Regions from separate parts of the Kitasatospora sp. NPDC058444 genome, predicted to be linked through region 1. Evidence: riboswitches for the same ligand, from Rfam matches in the RefSeq annotation. Region 1 holds a riboswitch; each other region holds the start of a gene.
What was found. Region 1 has a riboswitch for thiamine pyrophosphate ahead of thiO (glycine oxidase ThiO). Riboswitches for the same ligand answer to the same signal wherever they lie in the genome.
Positions count from the first base shown of each region.

Region 2: another riboswitch for thiamine pyrophosphate. It lies ahead of thiC (phosphomethylpyrimidine synthase ThiC); the one in region 1 lies ahead of thiO (glycine oxidase ThiO).
Region 3: another riboswitch for thiamine pyrophosphate. It lies ahead of ACFWP2_RS27510 (purine-cytosine permease family protein); the one in region 1 lies ahead of thiO (glycine oxidase ThiO).

Region 1 covers NZ_JBHXLL010000001.1:380,381-383,648, reverse strand. The annotation lists gene ACFWP2_RS01765 (NAD(P)/FAD-dependent oxidoreductase) at 1-1,139, opposite strand, end outside; TPP riboswitch at 1,278-1,390, shown strand; gene thiO (glycine oxidase ThiO) at 1,394-2,569, shown strand; gene thiS (sulfur carrier protein ThiS) at 2,566-2,820, shown strand; gene ACFWP2_RS01750 (thiazole synthase) at 2,824-3,268, shown strand, end outside.
Region 2 covers NZ_JBHXLL010000053.1:22,842-26,109, reverse strand. The annotation lists gene thiC (phosphomethylpyrimidine synthase ThiC) at 50-1,864, opposite strand; TPP riboswitch at 1,859-1,993, opposite strand; gene ACFWP2_RS34915 (DUF5326 family protein) at 2,210-2,410, opposite strand; gene ACFWP2_RS34910 (hypothetical protein) at 2,690-3,268, shown strand, end outside.
Region 3 covers NZ_JBHXLL010000030.1:101,899-105,166, forward strand. The annotation lists gene ACFWP2_RS27505 (S1C family serine protease) at 1-941, opposite strand, end outside; TPP riboswitch at 1,208-1,352, shown strand; gene ACFWP2_RS27510 (purine-cytosine permease family protein) at 1,345-2,721, shown strand; gene ACFWP2_RS27515 (glycerophosphodiester phosphodiesterase) at 2,843-3,268, shown strand, end outside.

The DNA of each region.
Region 1 (3,268 bases):
CGCTCGATCAGCTTCCGCCCCTGGGTGAGGTCGCGCGGCCGGTCCACGGCCAGCAGCGCGCTCGGCACGCCGTCGCGCAGCCAGAGCACCGACCAGTCGGCGTCCCCGGGGGCGCCGCGCCACAGCACCTCGTCGCCCTCGGCGTGCCGGCCGGCGTACTGGACCATCCGGCCGAACTGCTCGGACCAGAAGTACGGCACCGGGTCGTAGTCCGGCGCGTCCGCGCCCAGGACGGCGGCGGCCACCGCCGCGCCGGACTGCAGGGCGTGGTCCCAGTGCTGGACGGCCAGCCGGGCACCGGCCCGGGCCGAGGGGTAGCTGACGCAGTCGCCGGCCGCGAACACGCCGGGCACCGAGGTGCGCAGCCGCCCGTCCACCACGACGGCACCGGCCGCGTCCAGCTCGACCCCGGAGCCGGCCAGCCAGCCGGTCGCGGGGCGGGCCCCGATGCCGACCACCACCTCGTCGGCGGGCAGGTGCGAGCCGTCCGCCAGCAGCACCGCGCCCGGCTCGACGGCGGCCACCCCGACCCCGCAGCGCAGGTCGACCCCGGCCTCGGCGTACCAGGCGGCCATCGCCGAACCGATCTCCGTCGGCAGCGCGCCGGGCAGCGGCGCCGGGCCGGCCTCCACCACGGTCACCTCGCAGCCCGCCGCCCGGGCCGCGGTGGACACCTCGGCGCCGATCCAGCCGGCGCCGACCAGCACCAGCCGCAGCCCGGGGCGCAGCAGCGCGCGCAGGGCCAGGGCGTCGTCCAGGGTGTGCAGCAGGTGCGCGCGCTCGGCGCCGGGCAGGGCCCGCGGGACGGCGCCGGTGGCGATCACCAGCGAGCCGTACGGGAGGTCACCGCCGTCGGTGCGCAGCACGCCGGGGGTGAGGCCGGTGGCGCGGCGGCCGGTGAGCAGTTCGATGCCGAGCCGGTCGTAGTCGATGTCCAGGGCGGTGGAGTCGGCCTTGCCGAGCAGCACGTCCTTGGAGAGCGGTGGCCGGTCGTACGGTGCGTGCGGCTCCTCGCCGACCAGCACGATCCGCCCCTGCCGGCCGCCCTCCCGCAGCTTGAGGGCGCACTGCGCCCCGGCCAGCCCGGCTCCGACGACGACCACCTGATCCGTTCCGCTCAGCTCTGCCACGCCCGTCACTGTACCCAGGGCCCGGCCGGCGGCCGTGGGCTCTCCCCCGGCTTCCGCCGCCCCGCCGTCCGCCCGCCGTCCGCCGTCCGCCCCGCTCTCCGCCCTGCGTACGGGCCTTCGGCCGGGCCGACCCCCGGCGTTATGGTGGTGGCACCACACGGGAGCCCGGCGTACCGGGCTGAGAGGCGGGCTGGCACGGCCCGCGACCGTCCGAACCTGATCCGGGTCATACCGGCGAAGGGAGCAGAGCAGCCTTGTCACGCTTGCCATCAGACGGCCGCGCCGACGTGCTGGTGATCGGCGGGGGCATCGTCGGCCTCGCCGTCGCCTGGCAGGCCGCGCGGCGCGGCCTGCGGAACGTGGTCGTGGTCGACCCCACCCCCGGCGGCGGCGCGGGCCGGGTCGCGGCCGGCATGCTCGCCCCGGTCACCGAGCTGCAGTACGGCGAGGAGCCGCTGCTGCGCCTCGGGATGGCCTCGAACGAGCGGTACGCGGCCTTCGCCGCCGAACTCACCGAGGCCAGCGGCGGCCTGGACACCGGCTACCGCCGCTGCGGCACGCTCGCCGTGGCGCTGGACTCCGACGACCGCGAGGAACTGCGCGAACTGCACGCCTTCCACCAGCGGCTCGGCCTGGACTCGGCCTGGCTGACCGGTCGGGAGGCCCGCAAGCTGGAGCCGATGCTCGCCCCCGGGGTGCGCGGCGGCCTGCACGTGGCCGAGGACCACCAGGTGGACGGCCGCCGGCTGCTGGATGCCCTGCTCGCCGCCTGCGAGCGCGCCGGGGTCGCGATCCGTCCGGCCGAGGCCGTCGAGCTGCTGGTCGAGGGCGGCCGCGCGACCGGCGCCCGGCTCTCCACCGGAGGCCGGGTGAGCGCCGGGCAGGTCGTCCTCGCCGCCGGCCCGCACAGCCACCGGCTGCCCGGCCTGCCCGACGGGGTGCTGCCCGCGATCCGCCCGGTGAAGGGCCAGGTGCTGCGGCTGCGCGTCCCGGACGCCTACCGCCCGTTCCTCTCCCGCAACGTCCGCGCCGTCGTCCGAGGGCAGCACCTGTACCTGGTGCCGCGCGAGAACGGCGAGCTGGTCGTCGGCGCGACCACCGAGGAGCAGGGCTACGACACCACCGTCACCGCCGGCGGGGTGTACGAACTGCTGCGCGACGCCCACGAGTTGGTCCCAGGGATCACCGAACTCCCGCTGCTGGAGACCTCCGCCGGGCTGCGCCCCGGATCGCCCGACAACGCCCCGCTGCTGGGCCCGACCTCGCTGCCCGGGCTGGTCGCCGCCACCGGCCACTACCGCAACGGCGTCCTGCTCACCCCGGTGACCGCCGACCTGGTCTCCGAGTACCTGGCCACCGGCGAAGTCCCGGACCTCGCACGGCCGTTCGCGCCCACCCGGTTCTCCCCCGACCACTCCACCACGAAGGCCTGCGCATGACCGAGATCACCCCCGACGAGATCTCCCCGGACGAGATCGCCCTGGACGAGATCGCCCTGACCGTCAACGGCGAGTCCCGCCGGGTGTCCGCCACGACCACCCTCGCCGAGGTGGTGGCCTCGATCAGCAAGGCCAACACCGGTGTCGCCGCCGCGCTCAACGAGGCCGTGGTGCCGCGCAGTTCGTGGTCCGGGACGGCGCTGAGCAGCGGCGACCGGATCGAGATCCTCACCGCCGTCCAGGGAGGCTGAACCATGGCCGACGACCTGCTGACCATCGCCGGGACGACCTTCTCCTCCCGGCTGATCATGGGCACCGGAGGCGCGCCCAGCCTGGAGGTCCTGGAGCGCGCGCTGCTCGCCTCCGGCACCGAGCTGACCACCGTCGCGATGCGCCGGGTCGACGCCACCACCCAGGGCTCCGTGCTCGACGTGCTGACCCGCAACGGCATCCGGGTGCTGCCCAACACGGCCGGCTGCTTCACCGCCGGCGAGGCCGTGCTGACCGCCCGGCTGGCCCGCGAGGCGCTCGGCACCGACTGGGTCAAGCTGGAGGTGATCGCCGACGAGCGCACCCTGCTGCCCGACCCGATCGAGCTGCTGGACGCCGCCGAGACGCTGGTCGACGACGGCTTCACCGTCCTGCCGTACACCAACGACGACCCGGTGCTGGCCCGCAAGCTGGAGGACGTCGGCTGCG
Region 2 (3,268 bases), on a different contig from region 1:
GCGCCGCCCCGGGGTCGACAGACACTCTCGGGACGGCGCTCGACGCGGGTCAGTCGGCGAGCGGCAGGTAGACCCGGTTGCCCTGGGCGGCGAACTCGGCCGACTTCTCGGCCATGCCGGCCAGGGCCTCGGCGTCGAACTCGGTGTTCACGGCGGTGGAACCGTCGCCGTGCTCGTCGCGGATCTTCTGGGAGATCTTCATCGAGCAGAACTTCGGGCCGCACATCGAGCAGAAGTGCGCGGTCTTGGCGGGCTCCGCGGGGAGGGTCTCGTCGTGGAAGTCGCGGGCGGTCTCCGGGTCGAGGGCCAGGTTGAACTGGTCCTCCCAGCGGAACTCGAAGCGGGCGTCGGAGAGGGCATCGTCCCAGGCCTGGGCGCCGGGGTGGCCCTTGGCCAGGTCGGCGGCGTGGGCGGCGATCTTGTAGGTGATCACGCCGGTCTTGACGTCGTCCCGGTTGGGCAGGCCCAGGTGCTCCTTGGGGGTGACGTAGCAGAGCATCGCGGTGCCCCACCAGGCGATCATCGCGGCGCCGATGCCCGAGGTGATGTGGTCGTAGCCGGGGGCGACGTCCGTGGTCAGCGGGCCGAGGGTGTAGAACGGCGCCTCGTCGCAGATCTCCTTCTGGAGATCCATGTTCTCCTTGATCTTGTGCATCGGGACGTGGCCCGGGCCCTCGATCATCACCTGGACGTCGCGCTCGCGGGCGATCCGGCCGAGCTCGCCGAGGGTCTTCAGCTCGGCGAACTGCGCCTCGTCGTTGGCGTCCGCGATCGAGCCCGGGCGCAGGCCGTCGCCGAGCGAGAAGGTGACGTCGTAGGCGGCCAGGATGTCGCAGAGCTCCTCGAAGTTGGTGTAGAGGAAGTTCTCCCGGTGGTGGGCCAGGCACCAGGCCGCCATGATCGAGCCACCGCGCGAGACGATGCCGGTCTTGCGGCGCGCGGTGAGCGGGACGTAGCGCAGCAGCACGCCGGCGTGGACGGTCATGTAGTCGACGCCCTGCTCGCACTGCTCGATGATGGTGTCCCGGTAGACCTCCCAGCTCAGCTCCTCGGCCTTGCCGTCCACCTTCTCCAGCGCCTGGTAGAGCGGAACAGTGCCGATCGGCACGGGGGAGTTGCGCAGGATCCACTCGCGGGTGGTGTGGATGTTGCGCCCGGTGGAGAGGTCCATGACGGTGTCGGCGCCCCAGCGGGTCGCCCAGGTCATCTTCTCCACCTCCTCCTCGATCGAGGAGGTGACGGCGGAGTTGCCGATGTTGGCGTTGATCTTCACCAGGAAGTTGGTGCCGATGACGGCCGGCTCCACCTCCGGGTGGTTCACGTTGACCGGGATGACGGCCCGGCCACGGGCCACCTCGGCGCACACGTACTCGGGCGCGAGGCCCTCGCGCAGCGCCACGAACTCCATCTCCGGCGTCACCACGCCCCGCTTGGCGTAAGCGAGTTGGGTGACGGCGACACCGTCGCGACCGCGCAGCGGGCGACGCGGACGGCCGGGGAAGACGGCGTCCAGGTTGCGCAGGTTCCCGCCGCGCGGCGAGGTGTGCTTGATCCCGTCGTCCTCGGGGCGCGGCTCGCGGCCGTCGTACTCCTCGACGTCGCCGCGCTGGCGGATCCAGGCGTCCCGCAGCGCGGGCAGGCCGCGCCGCACGTCGGGCTCGAAGGACGGGTCGGTGTACGGACCGGAGGTGTCGTACAGCGGGACGGTCCTGCCGTTGGTGAGCCGCACCTCGCGGTACGGAACGCGCAGGTCGGGACGCGATCCCTCGCGGTGGGCCTTGCGCCAGGCCGGAGTCGGGTAGCCGGTGCGCTCGCTGCTGGGGGCGCCCTGGGCAGACTGCGGCTGTGCTTCGAACGTGGTCATCTGACCTCTACTCCCTACGCCGGCATTACCCGGTCAGGTTCCTGCGGTCGACGCAGCCGTCGGTCCGTCCGTCGACGTCCCGGTCAGCGTCCTCTCAGCCCGGTGCTCCGAGCTCCCGCGTCGCAGGCGGTGTTGCCTGCACACGACGCCCAACACGGTAGCGAGCGGATCGCCGCAGGTCCAGAGCACCCCACCCCTCCCGGCCGGCCGCTCCGCCCCGTCGGCCGTCCCACCGTCTCGTCGGCCCGGCGGCCGTCGCGTCGGCCCGGCGCCGGAGAACGGCCGAGGCCCGGCTTCCCCTGGTGTGGGGAGGCCGGGCCTCAGGGCGGCGTTGCGGGGTGCGGGTCAGCTCTTGGCGGCCTTCTTCACCAGGACCACCACGGCGGCGGCGATGCCGACCACCACCAGGAGCTTGATCACGATCGAGAGCAGTGCGCCGACGACGCCGAACACGAAGGCGACGATGTTCCAGGCCAGCACCAGGACCAGCACCGGGATGACGATGTTGCGCACCCAGGAGGGCAGCGACTTCCAGAGCTCAGCCATGTCGGTTCCTCTTCTCCCCTCGGGTCGGCCGCCGTCCGGTGCCGCATCCCGCTTGCTTTCGGTACTTCGATCGTACGGTGGCGCGAGTGCCGGAACGAGGCCCAACGGCCCGGAGAGAACCCCGAGATCACCCCGACCCCGACCCCCCGGGTGACCCCCGAGAATTCCGGCGGCGGCGCACAACCCCGGGCGTTCCCAAGCGTCCAACCAGTGCCGTGAGAACGCCCGTCCCGGCGCCATCGACCAGGGGAGAACCTGATCATGCGGGCCAGAACAGCCATGTCCACAGCCGCCCTCGCAGCGTTCCACCTGACCGTGGCGGCCCTCGCCGCGGTCCCGGCGAGCGCGGTCCCGGCCGCCGTGCCGGCAACCGTGCCGGCCGCGACCGCCGCCGCCGACGTCACCGCACCGGCCGGGTTCGTCGGGATGTCCCCGACCCGGGTCCTGGACACCCGTTCCTTCGACCAGACCCCGCGGCACAACCACTTCGGACCGCTCAAGGAGGGCGAGTCCTACAGCACCCCGCTCGCGCAGCACTGCGCCGACCACCCGCCGATGTCCTGCGGCTCCGTCGTGCCGACCGACGTCACGGCCGTGATGGTCAACCTCACGGTGACCGACCCGACCGCCGACGGCTACGTCACGCTCGCCTCCACCGCCCAGGCGGGCACCAGGCCCACCACCTCCAGCATCAACTTCACGGCGGGCCAGACCATCTCCAACCTGGTCACGGTCGCGGTCGGTCCGGTCGGCCTGGACGCCCCCTGGGTCAACGTCTACAACAACGCGGGCACCGCACACGTCGTGCTCGACGTGGTCGGCTACTACCGGACCGCCGCGACCGACAAGTACGGCCCG
Region 3 (3,268 bases), on a different contig from region 1:
GTGACGACGCTGGGCAGCGCCTTCTGCGCGATGGCGGCGATCGAGCCGGGGGCGGGCTCGTTCTTCTGGGTGTCGCTGGCCTGGACGGTGGTGCTGCGGTGGTCGTTCGCGGAGCTGCTGCTCTCGGCGCGGTCGGCGACGCTCACGCCGAGCGCGCCGCCGGCCACACCGGCGACCAGCGCGACGGCCGCGATCAGGGCCACCAGGCCGCCGCGCTTCTTGCGCGGGCCGCCGGGGCCGGCCGGGCCGCCGAAGTGGTCCGCCGGGTAGCCGAGCGGGCCCGCCGGGCCACCGGGGTAGCCCGCGCCACCGGAGGTGGAGTCGTGGGCGGGGCCCCAGCCGCCGAGCGGCTGGCCGGCCCCGAAGGGGTGGTGGCCGTGCGCGGCGGGGGCGGCGGGCACGGCCGGAGCGGCGCCGTACCCCTCGTGCGCGCCGGCGGCTGGGACGCCGTGGGTCGGGGTGGCGTACGGGTTGCCGGCCGGCGGCAGGGCCGGGGCGGCGGGCGCGGCGGCGGGGGCCACCGGAGCCTGCGGGGCGGGCGGCAGGACCGGCGGCGGCGCGTCGATGTAGCCGGTGGACGGGTCGACGGCCGGCTCCTCGGCGGCGGGCGCGGCAGGCGCCACGGGCGCGGCGGGCGCAGCGGGCGCAGCGGGGGCCTCCGGCGCGGGCACCTTGGTGAAGGCGACGGTGGGCTTGTGCCCACCCTCAGCCGCAGCGGCGTCGGCCGCGACGGCGTCGACGGGCGGCGCCGCCTCAACGGCAGCCGCACCGCCGGCAGCGGCCTCGACGGCGCCCGACTCCGGCTCGGGCACCCGACGGAAGGCCATGGTCGGCTGGTGCCCGCCCTGCGCGGGGCCCTCGGAAGCGGACTCGGCCGCCCCCAGGCCCGCGGGCTGCTCCCCCTGCGGCCCGGTGGGCCCAACCTCGCGCTCGGTGCTCACGGACGACCTCCATAGCTGGCAGAACCAAGGACCATAGTTTTTCGCACTGTCGATTCGATTGCCGTAAGGACCCCTCTGAAGAACTCATAAGAATCCTTAGCCGGCACCGACATCCCACCCACACCCGCACCCACACCCGCACCGCCACCTGCACCGACGCCGGTACCGACGGCCGAGGCTCCCCTCCCCCGCCGGGCGTCCCGCGATGCGGACCGCATGCCCTCGGCCTTGGGTGTTCGCCCCCGTGCCGGTTAGCCTGTCGCTCCAAACTGACACGCGGGAGCTTGGACCCACCAGGCTGAGAGTGCGCATGTCGACCGTACGCCACGCGAGTGACGGACGTTCGAGGGGGCGCTGACCGCCGGAACCTGTCCGGGTAATGCCGGCGTAGGGAGTATCGGCCATGCCGCCTGCTTCGCCATCCTCTTCTTCGGGCGCGAGCGCCGTCCTGGAGCGCCCCGACCACGTCGAAGCGCCGCTGGTGCTGGACACCGAGCCGCCGCGCACGCTCCGCTTCCGGGACCACTTCGCGCTCTGGATGAACCTGGGCGTCAGCCTGATCGGCTTCTCCACCGCCGCCACCGTGCTCGGAGCCCCCGGCAGCGAGCTGTCGCTGGCCGCCGCGGTGACCGCGATCACGGTCGGTACGGCGGTCGGCACCGCCATGCTCGGCGTGGCCTCGCTGATCGGCGCCCGCACCGGCGCCCCCGCGATGGCGAACCTGCGCGGGCTGTTCGGCACCCGGCTGTCGTACCTGCCGACGGTGCTGAACATCGTGCAGTGCATCGGCTGGGGCGTGTTCGAGCTGCTGACCATCTCGGCGGGCGCGCAGACCGTCGGGCACACCACCGGCTACCGCTGGCTGTTCGTGCTGCTGGCGGGCGCGCTGACCACCGCGCTGACCATCTGGCCGCTGGGCTCGATCGCGGTGCTGCGCCGCTTCGTGGCCGGGGCGGTCGCGGTCGCGATGGTGTACTTCACCGTCCAGCTGGGCCGCCAGGGCGTGCCGGACCCGGGGGCGGGCCACTGGCACGGCTTCCTGGGCGCCACGGACGCGATGATCGCCGTGTCGGTCTCCTTCGTCCCGCTGGCCGCCGACTACACCCGGCACTCGCGCACCCCGCGCTCGGCGTTCTGGGGCAGCTTCTCCGGCTACACGATCGCCCAGGTCTGGTGCTACGTCCTCGGCCTGATGGCGCTGCTGCAGTCGGACGGCGACCCGAACCGGATCTTCGACTCCTTCCTCGGGGTCTGGGCCGGCTGGCTGTTCCTGCTGGTGCTGGTGCTGCGCGAGACGGACCAGTCCTTCGCCAACGTCTACTCGACGGCGATGTCGGTGCAGAACCTGCTGCCGAAGGTGGACCGCCGGGTGCTCTCCGGGGCGATCGGCGCGCTGACCACCGTGCTGGCCCTGCAGATCGACGAGTTCACCGACACCTACTACGGCTTCCTCGGCCTGATCGGCTCGGTGTTCGTGCCGCTGCTGGCGGTGCTCGCGGTGGACTACTTCCTCGGCGCCGGCCGGCGCGGCTGGAACCTCTCCGCCGACGCCCCCTCCCGCTGGCTGATGCTGCTGCCGTGGGCGCTGGGCTTCGCGGTCTACCAGTTCATCGCGCCGACCAAGGTGGCCGACTGGTGGGTGGACTTCTGGACCTCCGCCCAGGAGGCGCTGCACTTCACCCCGCAGGAGTGGACCTCCGCCTCGCTGTTCGCCTTCCTGGTGCCCGCCCTGGTCACCTGGGCGCTCACCCCGCTCGCCGGACGCGCCGTCCGGCCCTGAGCGGACCCGCCCTCCCGCGCCGGAGGAACCGGGGCCGGGAGGGCCCCGCGGACCGGAGACGGCCCCACAGGTTGGGGCCGTCTTTGTCCGTGCTTCACCTGCGCCACCTATCGTTGGGCCTGTGACCAGCCCAGACCTGTCCTCGCCGGAGGCGCGCACCGTGTCGTCCGTCCAGGTGATCGCCCACCGCGGTTCCTCCCACGCCCTGCCCGAGCACACCCTCGCGGCCTACCGGCGCGCGCTCGACGAGGGCGCGGACGCGCTGGAGTGCGACGTCCGGGTCACCGCCGACGGCGTGCTGGTCTGCGTGCACGACCGCCGGATCGGCCGGGTCTCCGACGGCCGGGGCACCGTCTCGGCGATGACCCTCGCCGAGCTGGAGGCGTACGACTTTGGCGCCTGGAAGACCGGCCGCCCCAGCGTCGACCCGGAGCTGCGCGGCGTACTGCGGCTGGACCGGCTGCTGGAGCTGGTGGTGGAGTGCGGCCGCCCGGTGGACCTGGCGATCGAGACCAAGCACCCGGTGCGCTTCCGCGGCCGGGTGGAG